Regions from separate parts of the Paenibacillus konkukensis genome, predicted to be linked through region 1. Evidence: predicted binding sites of a transcription regulator. Region 1 holds the regulator's gene; each other region holds the start of a gene.
The links. Region 1 encodes Rex, which represses fermentation and respiration genes when NADH is low (regulators of the CRP and FNR family bind a similar motif). Its sites were predicted from a motif close to TTGTGAAATATTTCACAA; they were not measured.
Positions count from the first base shown of each region.

Region 2: a site for Rex is predicted at 2,543-2,560, ahead of hcp (hydroxylamine reductase). Genes of this name have one in related genera too.
Region 3: a site for Rex is predicted at 2,110-2,127, ahead of SK3146_RS11285 (cytochrome ubiquinol oxidase subunit I). Genes of this name have one in related genera too.

Region 1 is NZ_CP027059.1:1,209,471-1,214,975, reverse strand. It holds gene SK3146_RS05210 (tetratricopeptide repeat protein) at 1-474, shown strand, start outside; gene dinG (ATP-dependent DNA helicase DinG) at 561-3,425, shown strand; gene SK3146_RS05200 (redox-sensing transcriptional repressor Rex) at 3,422-4,042, shown strand; gene SK3146_RS05195 (inorganic phosphate transporter) at 4,139-5,137, opposite strand; gene SK3146_RS05190 (DUF47 domain-containing protein) at 5,166-5,505, opposite strand, start outside.
Region 2 is NZ_CP027059.1:6,443,378-6,448,882, forward strand. It holds gene SK3146_RS27980 (FAD-dependent oxidoreductase) at 1-1,087, shown strand, start outside; gene hcp (hydroxylamine reductase) at 1,177-2,469, opposite strand; gene SK3146_RS27990 (ABC transporter substrate-binding protein) at 2,657-3,991, opposite strand; gene SK3146_RS27995 (chondroitinase-B domain-containing protein) at 4,415-5,505, shown strand, end outside.
Region 3 is NZ_CP027059.1:2,644,899-2,650,403, forward strand. It holds gene SK3146_RS11275 (mechanosensitive ion channel family protein) at 1-753, shown strand, start outside; gene SK3146_RS11280 (aldo/keto reductase) at 914-1,888, opposite strand; gene SK3146_RS11285 (cytochrome ubiquinol oxidase subunit I) at 2,202-3,557, shown strand; gene SK3146_RS11290 (cytochrome d ubiquinol oxidase subunit II) at 3,554-4,573, shown strand; gene SK3146_RS11295 (putative protein N(5)-glutamine methyltransferase) at 4,675-5,496, opposite strand.

The DNA of each region.
Region 1 (5,505 bases):
GCCGCGTTCCATCAGCAGCAGCAGCACCATCATCCTTTATATGCTGCCAATATGATGGACCCGGAATTGGAAGGCAAGCGGTCGGACGAATTTGTGCGCGGACAAGGGTATTACAAACTGTGGATGTACGACGAGGCGATCCGCGAATTTTCCGCTATCGTCAGCAAACAGCCTGATTTTACATTGGCGCGAGTTTATTTGGCCATGAGCTACTTGCGCAGAGGAGATATCGCGGAAAGCTACAGTCATTTTCATTTTTTGGCGCAATTAACGAATAACCTGCAGATGAGAGCTATTTCTTACAATGCGATGGGATGTATTCAAGCAGTTCATCACGACAATATGGATAAAGCCGCGGAATATTTTAATTTGGCGTTTCAAACGGACCCGAGCAGCGTTCAGCCTCTGATGGAGATGGGACTGTGCTGCGAAAAGAAGGGCCAGCTGCAGTTTCACCAGCAGCCTTACCGTTAAACGAAGGATAAGTTTACTATTCCCTTTTCCCGAGAGTATTGGTATGCTTAGAAGAGAGTGGGAATGAAGGGATTGACATAAAAGTAATGAAATTCGCGGTTTTGGATTTTGAAACGACCGGGAGCCAGCCTGCGGATCGCATCATACAGGTTGGCCTCGTCATTATACAAGACGACTACATCATCGACAGGTATACTTCTCTGGTCAATCCCGGGATAGGTATACCTTCTTCTATAACGTCGTTAACCGGCATTGACGATGAGATGGTCAAAGATGCCCCGGAGCTTGATACGGTTATTGGGCAAATGGTGCCGCTTTTGCAGGATACCGTCCTGGTCGGGCATAATATTGCCTTTGATTTGGCATTCTTGCAGCGGGCTCTGGATGAGCACGGTTATTTTCCGTTCGACGGCAAGGTGCTGGACACGATGGATACGCTGCGCGTGCTGTTTCCGTATTTGGGCAGCCTGCAGCTAAACATGGTTTGCCAGTCGCTCGGCATTGAGCATGAACGGCCGCATCAGGCGGACAGCGACGCCGAAGCGACGGCGCTTGTTTGGCTGCGCTGCTTGGAGAGGCTCCAAAGCTTGCCGCTGCTTACGCTTCAGCGGTTATCCCTTATTTTCGATGAAGTGACTAGCGATCTCGGATGGTTTCTTCATGAAATGAAAGCGTATAAGGAAATGTTTACCTCTGTGGATACGGAGGAAGGACGTTATTTTCGCCAGTTTGCCATCAATGTGGATGAGTGGGGCAACGAAGAGCCGGTGCGCGAGGACGACGAAATGCAATCGATTCCGGATAGCTTCGCCGAATTTTATGAATGGCTCAAACAGCAGCTGCAAATCCGTTTCGAGTCCTACGAGGACCGCGAAGCTCAGGTGAAGATGCTGGAAGAGGTCGAAGCCGCTTTCGAAGAAGGCAAGCATCTGATGATCGAAGCGGGAACCGGTACGGGCAAATCGCTCGGTTATTTGATTCCGTCGCTGTATTACGGGCTGAAGAAGGATAAGAAGGTGCTTGTCAGTACGCACACCATCAATTTGCAGGAGCAGATTAGAGAAAGAGACATACCGCTTCTGCACAGTTTATTTCCGGTGGGCTTTCGCGCGGCGGTGTTGAAAGGAAGAAGTCATTATTTGTGCTTGCGCAAATTCGAGCATAAAATGAATCTTCAAGATTTTGAAAACGGCAAAGAAGACCGGATCACGGCCGGACAAATGCTTGTCTGGCTTAGCGAAACGAAGCAGGGCGACGAAGAAGAGCTGCATTTTGCCACGAATAAAGGCAATCAGTTTTGGCATACGGTGGCAAGCGATTCCGATTCCTGTCTGAACAGAGCATGCCCCTGGTTCAAACGCTGCTTTTATCATCGTGCCCGGCATGAGTCCAATACGGCCGATGTCATTATAACCAACCACTCTATGCTGTTTACGGATACGAAGGCGGAAAACCGGCTTCTGCCGTCCTATAAGCATCTTGTTATCGATGAAGCGCATCATTTCGAGGAAGTAGCCAGCAAGCATTTGGGTATCGAGCTGTTCTACGGGGCTTTCCTGAATACGTTATGGTGGTTGTATAAAGACGGCCGCAGCGGCCAATTATCTTCCCTGAAGGCCAGGCTGCAGCGCGAGGAATCGGAGCGGGCGCAAGCGTGGAGCGGCGTTATAGACGCGGTCATTCCGAAAATCGTTGCGATTAAGGAACAGTGGGACGAACTGGCCGAGCTGTTGTACCAACTGCTTGCCTCGCGTTCCGATCCGTCGCAAACCGAGGGCGGACAGCTTGTATTCCGGATTAAGAAAGACCAGACGCCAAGCTCGTGGGATAAGCTGCTTGTTCTCGAAGAGAACATTTATTTGAACTGCTCCGAGGTTTTGAAAAAACTGGATAAAATGCTCAGCGAAATGAAGGAGCTTCAAGACGAGCAGGATCTTCAGGGAGTCGTAACCGATATCGGCGGCACCGTCAAGGAGCTGTACCGTCACCGTGACAATCTGCATTTTTTTATGACGATGCCGGACGACAATTACGTATATTGGCTTGAAGGGGGACAGCATAACAAGAGCAAATCGCTGCAGCTCGTTTGCGTTCCGATCGACGTCAGCCCGATGCTTCAGCAGCACTTTTTCGAGGTAAAAGACAGCGTCATCATGACCTCGGCTACGCTTTCCGTAGGCAAGTCTTTTGATTATACCTGCGAGCAGCTGGGACTTGAAGAAGTGAAGGACGGCTCCGTACAGGCCAAACTGAAGACGGTGCAGCTGCCTTCTCCTTTCAATTATCGTCAGCAGGCGCTGGTGGCGATTCCAAGAGATTTCCCCAGCATTCGCGGCAATTCAGGAGAGAAGCAGTTCTTGGACCGGCTGACGCAATCGCTTGCCGAGGTAGCGCTGGAGACCAAAGGACGTATGCTGGTGCTGTTCACGTCCAACCGGATGCTGAAGCTCACTCACGCGGCATTGAAGGAAGTGCTGAGCCCTTTTGGCATTCAGGTATTGGGTCAAGGGGTTGACAGCAGCAACCGGAGCAAGCTGACCCGCTTGTTCCAGAACAGTCCGGCGAGCGTACTGCTGGGAACGAGCAGCTTCTGGGAAGGCGTGGACATTCCCGGCGACGCGCTGAGCTGTCTGGCGATCGTGCGGCTTCCGTTCCAGCCTCCGAATCATCCGTTAGTGGAAGCGAAGACGGAAAATTTGAAGAAGCTTAACCAAAATCCTTTCATGAAGCTGTCGGTGCCCCAGGCCGTGATCCGCTTTAAGCAGGGCTTCGGGAGATTGGTTCGGACGGCGAACGATAAAGGCATCGTCATTATATATGATACCCGGGTCATTGATACGACATATGGAAAGTACTTCTTGTACTCGCTGCCCGGCCCCAAAATCGAGCATATGCCGACCAATCAATTGGTACCGAGAATTAAGCAGTGGATGGGGGAAAGCGACGTATGAAAACAATTAAAATTTCCGAAGCGGTCGTTCGCAGACTGCCGGTCTATTTACGGTTTTTGAACGAATTGAGCAAAAAAAGCGTGAATACGGTATCTTCGCAGGATTTGGGTCAAAAGCTGGATCTTAACCCGGCTCAAATCCGCAAAGATCTCGCCTATTTCGGAGAGTTCGGCAAAAAAGGAATCGGCTACGACGTCGACTATTTAATCGAAAAAATACGGCAAATTTTAAAGCTTGATAAAGTGATTCCGGTAGCGCTCGTCGGAGCGGGTAATCTTGGGCGGGCATTATGCAACTATAACGCTTATTTGAAAGATAATATGAAAATTGTCGCCGTTTTCGACGCGCACGCATCGAAGATCGGGGAGTCGATCAACAATTTGAATGTGAAGCCGATGGAAGAGCTCAAAGCAGCGATCAAAGAGCTGCATGTAAGAATCGGGATCATTACCGTTCCTGCCGCTGAAGCGCAAGGAGTAGCCAATCAGTTTGTCGAGGCCGGAGTCGAAGCGATTTTGAATTTTGCTCCGATTATTATTAAAGTTCCGAATGAAATTCGGGTGCATCACGCCGATTTTACGACGGAGCTGCAAAGCCTCGCGTACTATCTTGATTAGAAACCTATACGTCAAAAAAGTACGTCAAAAAAAGCCTACAGCGATGTAGGCTTTTTGGGCGTGTAACGGTTAATCGTATGTAAGGAGAAATCAAGCTCAAATGACGAGAGAAACGACTTTGTAGATGAGATAAGAGAGCGCCATACTAATCGGGATCGTAATGACCCAAGTCATAACCATTTTGGTAACGGTCGCCCACTTTACGTCGTGAAACCTCAGTACCGATCCCGTCCCGATAATCGAGGACGAAATGACATGCGTCGTGGACAACGGCATCCCCATTGCCGTCGAAATCTGAATAACGATGGATGAATTCAGATCGGAAGCGAACCCGTTGATCGGCTCGATCTTAATCAGATTTTTGCTCATGGTCTTGATGATCTTCCATCCGCCGATCGAAGTGCCGAGGCCCATGGCGGTAGCCGCGCATAATTTAACCCATAACGGCACGTCCAAATTGGTTTGGTACCCTAACGCCACCATTCCGAAAACGATAATTCCCATTGCTTTCTGAGCATCGTTGCCTCCGTGCGACAGGGAGAGAAGGCCGGCCGAAAAAATTTGAAAAAACCGGAACATTCGATTTAGCTTCGAGCGGGAATGATTGCCGCTGGCAAAAATGATCTGTTTAATGATCCACATAATGATGAATCCTGTTGCAAAAGCGATCATGGGAGACAGGATCAGAATAGCGATAATTTCTTTAAAGCCGCTCCAGTTGACTGCGGATATCCCCGCACCGGCCACGACGGCGCCGGCTAAAGCTCCGATCAACGTATGCGAGGAGGAGGAAGGAATGCCGAAATACCAAGTGACTAAATTCCATATAATAGCCGTAATTAATGCCGCGATGACAACGGTAACCCCGTTTTCGATGGTTGCCGGATTGGCGACTTTGCCGCCGATCGTTTTGGCCACTTCAGAGGAGTAAACCGCTCCGATAAAATTGAGGGTGGCCGCGAAAAAAACGGCTACCTTAGGGGATAATGCCCTGGTCGATATCGATGTTGCAATCGCATTGGCCGTATCGTGAAAGCCGTTGATGAAATCGAACAGCAAAGCCAATCCTACGATGATGAACAAAAGGGTTAACATAATTACCTCCTACCGGTTGCGAAGCAGCTTACGAATAACGCAATACGACGCTTTCCAAAATGTTCGCTACGTCTTCACAGGCATCCGTAGTTTGCTCAAGGCGTTCATAGAGCTCCTTAAGCTTGAAATCGTGATAAGGGTCTTGAGGATTCAAGAAAATTTCGCGAATTCCTTCCCGCATTAACCGGTCGGCCTCGTTCTCCAAGCTGTTGATTTGGACGGTATGTTCGGTAATTTGCATATATTTCTTTTTGGACAATAGTTTGAAGGCATCGAGAATATGCTGGCAGCTGGCAACAAGAACGGCGGAAAACTCCTGCATATACTTATCGCTCTCGTTAATGTTCAAATAATCGAAACGTGCGATC
Region 2 (5,505 bases), 2.7 Mb from region 1:
AGCCTACGAGAAGCTCGGCATCCCAAGCGCTTATGCCGATACGGCGCCGCTGCCCTATGAAACGAAAGCGGCCGTCATCATGAAACGTCAGGCTCGCTTCAATCCGGTTCCGTTTCTGGCCCGGCTTGCGGAGGAGATTATTCGTATGGGAGGGCAAATTTTCGAGCAAACGACGGTGGTAGGCTCCACCTTGGAGACGCGGCCGACCGTAAGGACGAAGCACGGACCGCAAATTACATGCAGCCATGTCGTCAGCGCCTCCCATTTTCCGTATCGCGATTTGAAGGGGCTTTATTTCGCCCGGCTTCATGCGGAGCGGTCGTATGTGCTCGCCGTCCGGACGAAGCAGCCGTATCCCGGAGGTATGTACATCAGCGCCGAGGAGCCGAAGCGTTCTCTGCGTCCGCTGCTCATCGACGGCGAGCCGGCGGTGCTGCTGGGCGGCGAAGGGCATAAGGCGGGACAAGGCATATGCACGTTCCAATATTACGAGCATTTGCAGAAGTTCGGCGAAGAGACGTTCGGGCTTCGGGACATATTGTACCGCTGGTCCGCCCAAGATTTGTACACGCTCGACAACATGCCGTATATCGGTCAAGCGTGGCCCGGCGTTCCGAATCATTGGATCGCCACCGGCTTCCGCAAATGGGGTATGACAAGCGGCATCGCTGCGGCGATGCTGAATGCGAAGCTGATTACGGGCGAGAAGAGCCCTTACGAGGAAGTGTTTACCCCGCGCCGATTTCACGCCGATCCGAGCATCAAGACGTTTATCAAGCAAAATGCGGACGTGGCGATGCATTTTTTGACAGGCCAGCTGGAGACGCCGCACAAAGAACCGGAAGATTTGTCGCCGGATGAAGGCGCGCTCGTACAGGTGAACGGCAAAAAAGCCGGAGCCTACCGGGATGCCGCCGGAAAGCTGCATGTCGTCGATACGACCTGCACGCATATGGGCTGCGAAGTGGAGTGGAACGAAGCGGAGCGGACTTGGGATTGCCCTTGCCACGGCTCGCGGTATTCGTACAGCGGCGATGTCATCGAGGGGCCGGCCAAGGAGGCGCTTGCGCAGGTCGAGCTGACGTAGCCCTGATACAATAATCCCCCTGCTTCGGCGGACATGAAGCCGCAGAGGCAGAGGGATTTGTTGCGTGAAGCGGAAGCTCCGGCCCAAGATTAGTGCAGCGCAAGCATGGTTGCCATATCCTCCTGCGCGTCGCCGATCAGCTTCAGCCCGAATTTTTCGACGAGGACGTTCAATACGCCTTCGTTAATAAATTCCGGCGCTTTCGGACCGATCCGGATATCCTGGATGCCGAGACTGAACAGGCCAAGCAGAATGGCCACGGCCTTTTGCTCGAACCAGGACAGCACGATGCTCACCGGCAGCTCGTTCACGCTGCATCCGAAGGCGTCGGCGAGCGCGAGCGCGATTTTGACCGTAGAGCCGGAGTTGTTGCATTGACCCAAGTCGATGTAGCGCGGGATGCCGGTGCCGGGCACCGTTCCGTAATCCACATCGTTGAAGCGGAACTTGCCACAGGACGTCGTCAAAATGACGGTGTCGCTCGGAAGCGAGGTGGCGAGCTCGCGGTAATATTCGCCGCCTTTGCCCGGGGCGTCGCAGCCGGCGATGACAAAAAAACGCTTGATCAGACCGTCCCGAACGGCTTGGATGATCTCCGGCGCAAGCCCGATCACAGTTTCGTGATGGTAGCCGGTCGTAAGCACCTGATCGGAGTCGATATGCGCCTCCGGCAGCTCCAGCGCCCGCTCGATGAGCGGAGAGAAATCGTCGCCGACGATTTTCGTGACATTCTCAAGACCGGCTACCTCATAGGAGAAGAAACGGTCCGCATACGTGCCTTTGATCGGCATCACGCAGTTTGTCGTCGCCAGAATCGCTCCCGGGAACTGCTCGAATAACCGGCGCTGGTCATACCAGGCTTTGCCGATATTGCCTTTCAAATGCGCATACTGCTTCAGCTTCGGATACCCGTGCGCCGGCAGCATTTCGGAATGGGTGTAAATATGGATGCCTTTGCCTTCCGTCTGCTTCAGCAGCTCCTCCAGCGCGTACAGGTTATGCCCTGTCACGACGATGCATTTGCCCTCGATTTTATTTTGCGGCACCGTGACCGGCTGGGGGACGCCGAAATGCGTCGTGTGCGCCCGGTCGAGCACATCCATGATCCGCACGGCGGCATGGCCGACCTTCATGGCCATATCCAGATGCTCCTGCAGATTAAAATTGGAGTTGGTTAAAGTCATATAAAGCGCTTCATGGGTGATTTTATCCACTTCCGGGTCGGTATAGCCAAGCTGCCGGGCATGCGTCGCATACGCGGCAATCCCCTTTAACGCAAAAATCATCGTATCCTGCAAGCTGGCGATCGTCTCGTCTTTTCCGCATACCCCGATCACCTTACAGCCGCCGCTCGGCGTTTGTTCGCATTGGTAACAAAACATAAGTCTTCCTCCATTCGCTGATTCGCTAATGTTTTCTTACAACGCTTAGCTTATCAGAAGCGGGAGCACGCGCATGTGACGGCCGTCACAACATTTCCGGCGAAATCGTGACAGCGTCTCGGCGGCGCATGGTTAAGAGGTGAGGCGGGCCCGAATCGGGCGCAGCTTGCGGATAATCTGAAAAAGGCTATTCTTGTCTTATTTTCGCCTGCACGATGGCATTAATCTGTTCATCCGCATCGCGCAGGGCGGTATTGATGTCCTTTTCTTTTTTGAGTACGCTTTCATAAGCGTCCAGAATAACTTTGTTCGTATCGCTGCCCTGATATTTGGAAATCCGGGGGACAGACGGCTTCAGGCGGGTCATGCTGCTCAAGTTGTACGTCTTGCCGGCGAATTCGGGAATGGCTTTGCCGAACTCTTCCTTCACCTTCTCGCTGGACAGGACGGACATTTTCCCGTTTCGCGCCAACTGCAGCTGGACTTCGTCGGACAATGCGGTTTCAATGACGAGGAAGGCGGCTTGTTTGTTTTTGCTTTGGGCGGTGATCGACATATTCGGAGTATCTACGTTGGTGCTGAATCCCATATTATCTTTGTGCTGCGGATAAGTTACGACGTCCCAGTTCATATCCGGCGCGCTCTTTAGCGCGTTGACTGTGCTGCTGTATCCGGTAATCATCGCCAGCCGGCCCTCGACGAACGCCTTCTGATTTTCGCCGAAATTCATTGTATTATAAGGAGCGTCGGAGTTGCCGGGATAGTTGTAGATGCTTTCCCATAGATCGAACGCTTTTTTCCAAGGGTCCGTCGTTATGGTCGCCTTATTGTCCTTGTCCAGCTGATACAGCGTAATCTGATTGACCATCCGGTTCACGTTGTCCGGGAACAGCCCGCGATATTGGACGCCGTCGTAATTTCTCGTCATCTTCTTCCCGAGATCCCCGATTTCCTCCCAGGTCATCCCGTCCTTCGGATAAGGCACGGCGAATTTATCGAACAAGGTTTTATTGTAAAACAAACCGAATGCATTGTTGTACACGGGCAAGCCGCCCAAATCGTTGCTGCCGCCGTTGACTCTGATGTAATCGATCATCTCGGGAATAATCCGGTTCACATCGAATTTGTTCTGCTTGATCAGCGGTTCCATATTATAGAAAAGCTGCAGCTCGATCAGCGATTTGATGGTGGACCCGTAACCGACGACGATATCCGGAATGTTGCCGGCAGCGATGATCTCGTTGAGCGAGGAGCCTTTTTCCGAGGTATTGATGTACTCCACGTTAATATTCGGGTACTTTTTGGCGACCGGATCGACTATGTACTGCTTGAATTCGGCTTCGTTAAAAATCCCTTGGCTGGTCGCCAGTTTAACGGTTACAGGCTCGTTAACGGCTGACGGAGTCTCAGCTTCCTCAACCTTGCCGGCGCCCCCGCCCGGATCTCCCATGCAGCCGGATAAGACGGCCGATGCGGCAATAAGGACCGCAAGCGACGGCTTCCATCCGTAATATTTCTTCAATACGCACACCCCCTGAATAATTTGTGAACGATTCCAATTTATTTATAAAGGAATCGGCTTTAGAAAGAAATCATCAAAATGTGAAATGATCATCAAAATGGAAACTGAGGATAAAAAAGGATTAGATGGCGGCTCGGGCCGCCGCGTCCGCCAGCTGCGGAATAGGGGGGATGTCTTCTTGCGGAGGCTGCTGATACCATAGGGGCCAAACTCCGATTTTTCAGGTTTTAGTTGCGATTTTTAAGTGCCATTTTATGTTTTGATGATTTATTTTTGGGAGAAAAGCCCTTATAAATGAATTGAGTGCGCACTCGAACCGATATGAAACCGCTTTATTTTTCGTCGAGAGGAGAGGGAAGCCAACAGTCCGGCAATAAAATTGTTTTGAAAAAAAACATCATTTATGTGAAGGATGTGCGGCTAATGAAAAATTGTAAAAACGCATTTGCGGCGTTCTTGTGCCTGCTTCTTGTGTTCGCTATGCTGCCCGGGATCGGGAACGCGGCCGACATCAAGCTGACGGTGCCCGCTTCCGGAGTAACCGCCAGCGCCGACGACGGCAACGTTCCGGCCAACGTCGTCGACGGAAGCTTGGCGACCCGCTGGTCGGCGAGCGGCGACGGCCAATGGATTCAGCTCGATTTGGGAGCAGCCAAACAAGTCTCGTACATTAAGATGGCTTTTCAAAGCGGATCGACGCGTACGTTTACTTTCGATATTCAAACTTCGGCGAACGGCAGCGCGTTTACGACGGCGCAGAGCGGCGTCGTCAGCAGCTTGAACGACTCGCTGCAAACGTTCGATTTTCCCGATGTCAGCGGCGTGCGCTATGTCCGCATTGTCGGCCATTGCAATTCCGTCAGTTTGTGGAATAGCTACACGGAGATCGAAATTTACGGCAGCGAACCGTCCGGCGTGGTGAACGTATCTACCTCCGCGCAGCTGCAGGATGCGATTAATCACGCGTCCGCCGGAACGACCATCGTGCTTGCGAACGGAACCTATACGCAAAGCAGCGCCTTCGTCGTCAGCGGCAAGAACGGTACCTCCGGCAGCCCGATTACAATCAAAGCGGCGAATCAAGGCCAGGCGATCATCTCGGGAGGCGCGGCTCTGCAAATTTCCAATTCGTCCTACGTAACCGTAGAGGGCCTGAAGTTTACGAACAGCGGCAAAACCGCCGTACTGCTGGACGGCTCCAATCATATCCGGATTACCCGGAACAAGTTCGCGCTGGCGGCTACGGGGGGCGATTTGATCTGGCTTCAAGTCAGCGGCGCTAACAGCAATCATAACCAAATCGACCGCAACGACTTCGGGAACAAGACCGATACCGCTCCGCTTATCACTTATCAGGGGGACGGGAACGGCCATATATCGCAGTATGACGTCATTGAATACAACTATTTTCACGACGTAGGTCCTTGGGTTGACAACGGTAAGGAAACGATTCGCCTCGGGCTGTCGGGCATTTCCCTCTCGGACGGCTTCAACACAATTCAATACAATTTATT
Region 3 (5,505 bases), 1.4 Mb from region 1:
GGCGCTTTATCGGCTGTTCTGCTGTTAATTTTCAAGGATTCCTTGTTGGGGCTGGTTGCCGGCGTCCAGTTGACGGCCAATGACATGGTGCGGGTTGGCGATTGGATCGAGATGACTAAGTACGGGGCTGACGGTGACGTGATTGATATTTCCTTAAATACCGTCAAGGTACAAAACTGGGATAAAACCATTACTACGATTCCGACGTACGCCCTAATCTCGGACTCGTTCAAAAATTGGCGGGGCATGCAAAACTCCGGCGGCCGCCGGATTAAACGCGCAGTTTATATCGATGTAAGCAGCATAGCTTTCTGCACACCGGAAATGATTGAGAAGTTTAGAAAAATTCATTTTCTGAATGAGTACATTGCTCGTAAAGAAGCAGAAATCGAGCAATACAACCAGGAAAACGGTATTGATCGTTCCGTAAGAGTGAATGGCCGTGCGATGACGAATATAGGCGTATTCCGGGCATATATCCAGAGCTATATAGAGCACCACCCCAACATCCATGAGGGAATGACTCGTATGATCCGGCAGTTGGCTCCAGAGGAGACAGGAATCCCTTTGGAAGTTTACGCTTTTACCAATGACATCAACTGGGCTGTATATGAGGGCATACAATCTGATATTTTCGATCATATTCTTGCGGTCGCGCCGGATTTTGGTCTACGGATCTTCCAGAACCCGACCGGCCATGATTTGAAAAGCATGGTACAGGATGAATCCGAAAAAATGCTGTTACGAGGATAGCCTATCTGAACGTATCGTTATTGAGACATAGATGATGCCAAAAGAGCCGTTCGAGCTTATACATAAACGAACGGCTCTTGCTTTATTCTTCCGGCGACATTCCCAATGAGTGATGGCGGCGATCATGGTTTCACAGGCGCATCACCTTCCTTAGGCGGAATTATGAATGCCCGACGACTCGGTGCGGTACATACGGTTCCTCCAAAAACGCAATCTCTTCAGATGTTAATTTAATGGAAAAGGCAGCTTCCGCATCCTCGAGATGAGAAATCTTCGTAGCCCCGACGATGGGGGCGGTTACCGGTTCTTTGTGCAACAGCCACGCCAGTGCGATGTGAACACGGCGAACGCCATGTTTTTCCGCAAGAACCGCGACGCGGTCGACCACCAATTGATCCACGTCCGCTGCGGCATCGTATTTTTGTTTTGCAATTTGATCGGTATCGGCCCGATGCGTAGATGCTTCCCGCGCCAATCTTCCTCCTGCGAGCGGGCTATACGGAATGACCCCGATTTTTTCTTCCTTGCAGAGCGGCAGCATCTCCCGCTCCTCTTCGCGGTAAATGAGGTTTAAGTGATTTTGCATAGATACAAATCGAGTCCAGCCGTTTTTCTCGGCTATATGCAACGCCTTTTGGAACTGCCATGCCCACATGGCGGAAGCGCCGATGTATCGTGCCTTACCAGCCTTGACTACATCGTGAAGCGCCTCCATCGTCTCTTCGATGGGCGTGTTATAATCCCAACGATGAATTTGATACAAATCGACATAGTCGGTTTTCAATCTCTTAAGGCTCTTATCGATTTCGCTCATGATCGCTTTGCGGGAAAGGCCGGCGCCGTTGGGCCCATGATGCATCCGTCCATGTATTTTAGTGGCGATAACAACTTCATCGCGGTTTGCATAATCCCTGAGTACGTTTCCAACGATCTCTTCGCTCGTTCCCTCAGCGTAGACGTTTGCTGTATCAAAAAAATTAATTCCAAGCTCCAGTGCCTTTTTTATGATTGGGCGAGCGCGCTCCTCATCGAGCACCCAACGATGATGCCCCTTCTCCGCGTCGCCGAAGCCCATACAACCAAGACAAATCCGGGACACATCCAAACCGGTATTCCCAAGTTTCGTATAATCCATTTCGTTGTTCCTCCCTTATTTGCTTAAATAAAAATCAAATGGGCGATTTTATGAACGCTGCTTGTTTTATCAACTCACGTTTTAGTCTAAACAGAATCAACATGCTTGCAATAATCAATTCCTCGCGATGTGTGGATTAATCAACAAACGATCAATAATTGTCGATTATTTCGGTAAGATCATCATTTTGTAACGATAAGTTCACCTCCGTTTCACAGATTATGTGAATTAAATCACAATGATCATTTATACTAACGTCAAGGGAATAGGTAAACAATAAAACCATATCCTACCTTATAAGGAGTTGATGATCATGATGACCTACGACCCGGTGGTGTACAGCCGCATTTTAACGGGGCTCACGCTCGGATTTCACATTATTTTCGCTACGATCGGGGTCGGCGTTCCCGTAATGATCGCCATTGCCGAGTTTCTCGGGATCAAGCTGAAGGACCCTTATTACACTTTGCTTGCGCGGCGCTGGGCGCGAGGCTTCGTGATTACCGTCGCCGTCGGGGTCGTGACCGGCACCTCGATCGGTCTGCAGCTTAATTTGCTGTGGCCGAGCTTTATGCAAATCGCCGGTCAAGCTATCGCGCTGCCGCTGTTTCTGGAGACGTTCGCCTTTTTCTTCGAAGCGATCTTTCTCGGCATTTATTTGTATACGTGGGACCGGTTCCGTAATCCCTGGACTCATTTCTCCCTTGCACTTCCCGTCATCATCGGCTCTTCGGCATCGGCTTTTTTCATTACCGTGGTGAACGCCTTTATGAATACGCCGCAAGGCTTCAAGCTGTCGGGGCGTACGATCGTCGATATCGACCCGCTCGTCGCCATGTTCAACCCGGCTACGCCGACGAAGACGGCGCATGTGCTCTCTTCCGCCTACATGACGAGCGCCTTCGTGCTGGCGGCGGCGGCCGCCGTATCGCTGCTCGCCGGAAGGAAGCATATCTACTACCGGAAAGCGCTGAAGCTGACGATGCTCGCCGGGCTCATCTTCTCGCTGCTGACCGCCTTCATCGGCGATCTGTCCGGCAAATTCCTCGCCGAATACCAGCCGGAGAAGCTGGCCGCGGCCGAATGGCATTTTGAGACGACCGCCCGGGCCTCTCTCGTCGTCGGCGGCGTATTGACCGAGAACCAGGAAGTCCGCTACGGACTCAAGCTGCCGTATGCGCTCAGCATCCTCGCGTTCGGCAAGCCGAACGCCGTCGTAACGGGACTGAACGATATACCGGCCGACGAGCGTCCGCCGCTGTATATCCACTACTTGTTCGACGTTATGGTCGTCATCGGCAGCCTGCTGATCGTGCTCTGTATCGGCTATATTCTATTCTCCCGCAAGGCGCGGGCGGCTAAGGGGCAGGCGCTGCCCCGCTGGCTGCTGCGCTGCATCGCGGCATCGGGACCGCTCGCCATGCTCGCTATCGAATGCGGCTGGATCTTCGCCGAAGCCGGACGTCAGCCGTGGATTCTCCGCGGCTATATGAGAACGGAGCATGGAGCGACGACGGCCGCTCATGTGGACTGGATGCTGCTCTTGTTCTCGCTGCTGTACATGCTGCTGGCCGTAACCGTCTGGGCCGTGCTGCGCAAGCTGTTCCGCACCAACACAGCCGAACAGGAAATGATCAGCCGCGGCATCGAAGGAGGCGAACCGAGATGAATATCGAGCTCATCGGCATTACGGTTCTATGGCTATTTCTATACGGGTACCTGATCGTCGCATCCATCGATTTCGGGGCCGGTTTCTTCAGCTATTACAGCATGATCACCGGACGGAAGCATCTCGTTCACGGCATCATCGAACGCTACTTGTCGCCGGTCTGGGAAGTGACGAACGTCTTTCTTATTTTCTTTATGGTCGGCATGGTCGGATTTTTCCCGGACACCGCCTATTACCTCGGAACCGGCCTGCTCATTCCGGGGAGCATAGCGATCGTTCTGCTCGCTATCCGCGGCTCCTACTACGCCTTCAGCACATACGGAGCGAAGGACAACCCGGTCTACCTGCTGCTGTACGGCAGCAGCGGTCTATTCATCCCGGCCTCGCTGTCCATCGTGCTGACGATCTCGGAGGGCGGCTATATCGAGGAACGGGGCGGTCAGGTCGTCCTACAATACGGCAGGCTGTTCACAAGCCCGTATGCCTGGTCCGTCGTTATTTTATCGCTGGTCAGCATTCTGTTCATCTCCGCCTCCTTCCTGACCTACTATGCGGACAAAGCGAAGGATTACAAGGCGATGGAGGTGCTGCGCGGCTTCGCCATCGGCTGGAGCGCGCCGACCATTCTGGCCAGTCTGCTCGTCTTTTTCTCGATCCATGCCCACAGCCCGTGGCATTTCGAGAGAATGATGGAGCTGGCCTGGATGTTCGCTCTCTCCCTCCTCTGCTTCCTGGTCGCAACGTATTTGATCTGGCAGCGCAAGCGGCTGGGCGTCGCCTTCATTATGGTCATGCTGCAGTTCGCCTTCGCCTTCTTCGGCTATGGCGCGGCTCATCTGCCCTATATCTTGTATCCGCTCGTCACAATCCATGCCAGCGTCACAAGCCCTACGATGGGCGTCGCGCTCATTATCGCGTTTATCGCCGGCTTGCTGCTGCTCATCCCTTCGCTGTATCTGCTGATGCGCTTGTTCCTGTTCAGCGCTTCTTATGTGCAGGGTAAGAACGGGAAATAGTTATCGGGGCGGGAGGTTGCGGGGGACCAGCAAAAAACAAACCGGAGTCGGACAAGGAAATCCTTCGTCTGCCTCCGGTTTGTTTGCATTGACGTTGATGTTCATAAATCAACTCTTCCATTCATACGATCTGCCCGTGTCCCGGTAATAACCGTAGCATCTTCTTCTTCCGATCGTACCATTGTAGAGCGAAGTCCGTATTGAGCCAAAAGCTCTGCGGCCAATGGCGCCTGGCGCTCGCTCGTCTCGATCAGAAGACAGCCGTTCCGTGCAAGCCAGGATGGTGCGGCGGCGGCAATTTTGCGCAAAACGTCAAGGCCGTCGGAGCCGCCGTCAAGAGCAACCAGCGACTCATGCTCCCGGGCTTCCTGAGGCAGAAGCTTCACAGCCTCGGTCGGCACATAGGGCGCATTGGCTATGAGCACATGAACCCGGCCGCGAAGCTCATCCGGCAGCGGTTCATAGAGATCGCCTTCGTACACGAAGCCGCTAATGGATTGGATATTACGTCGGGCGCAGCGCACCGCGACCGGATCGATATCGACGGCATGCAGCTCGATACGCTCCGACGCTGCCGCTACAACCGCCCCTATCGCTCCGCTGCCGCAGCACATATCCACCACGACGGCTCCCGGCTGAACGAGGGCAGCCGCTTGCCGGGCCAAAAACTCGGTTCGATACCGCGGCACAAAAACGCCCGGGTCCACTTGAATCCGTAAGCCGCAAAACTCCACCCATCCGATTAAATACTCGACGGGAACTCCGGCGATTCTCCGCTCCACCCATGCAGCGAGCTGCTGAGAAGTCGGCGCAGACGAGATGAGAAGCCGCGCCTCATCCTCCGCAAAAACAGAGCCGGCATGGCGCAGCTTGCTGACGATTTCCGAATAAACAACGTTTTCATTAAGCTCATAATTATGCACAAATCATCC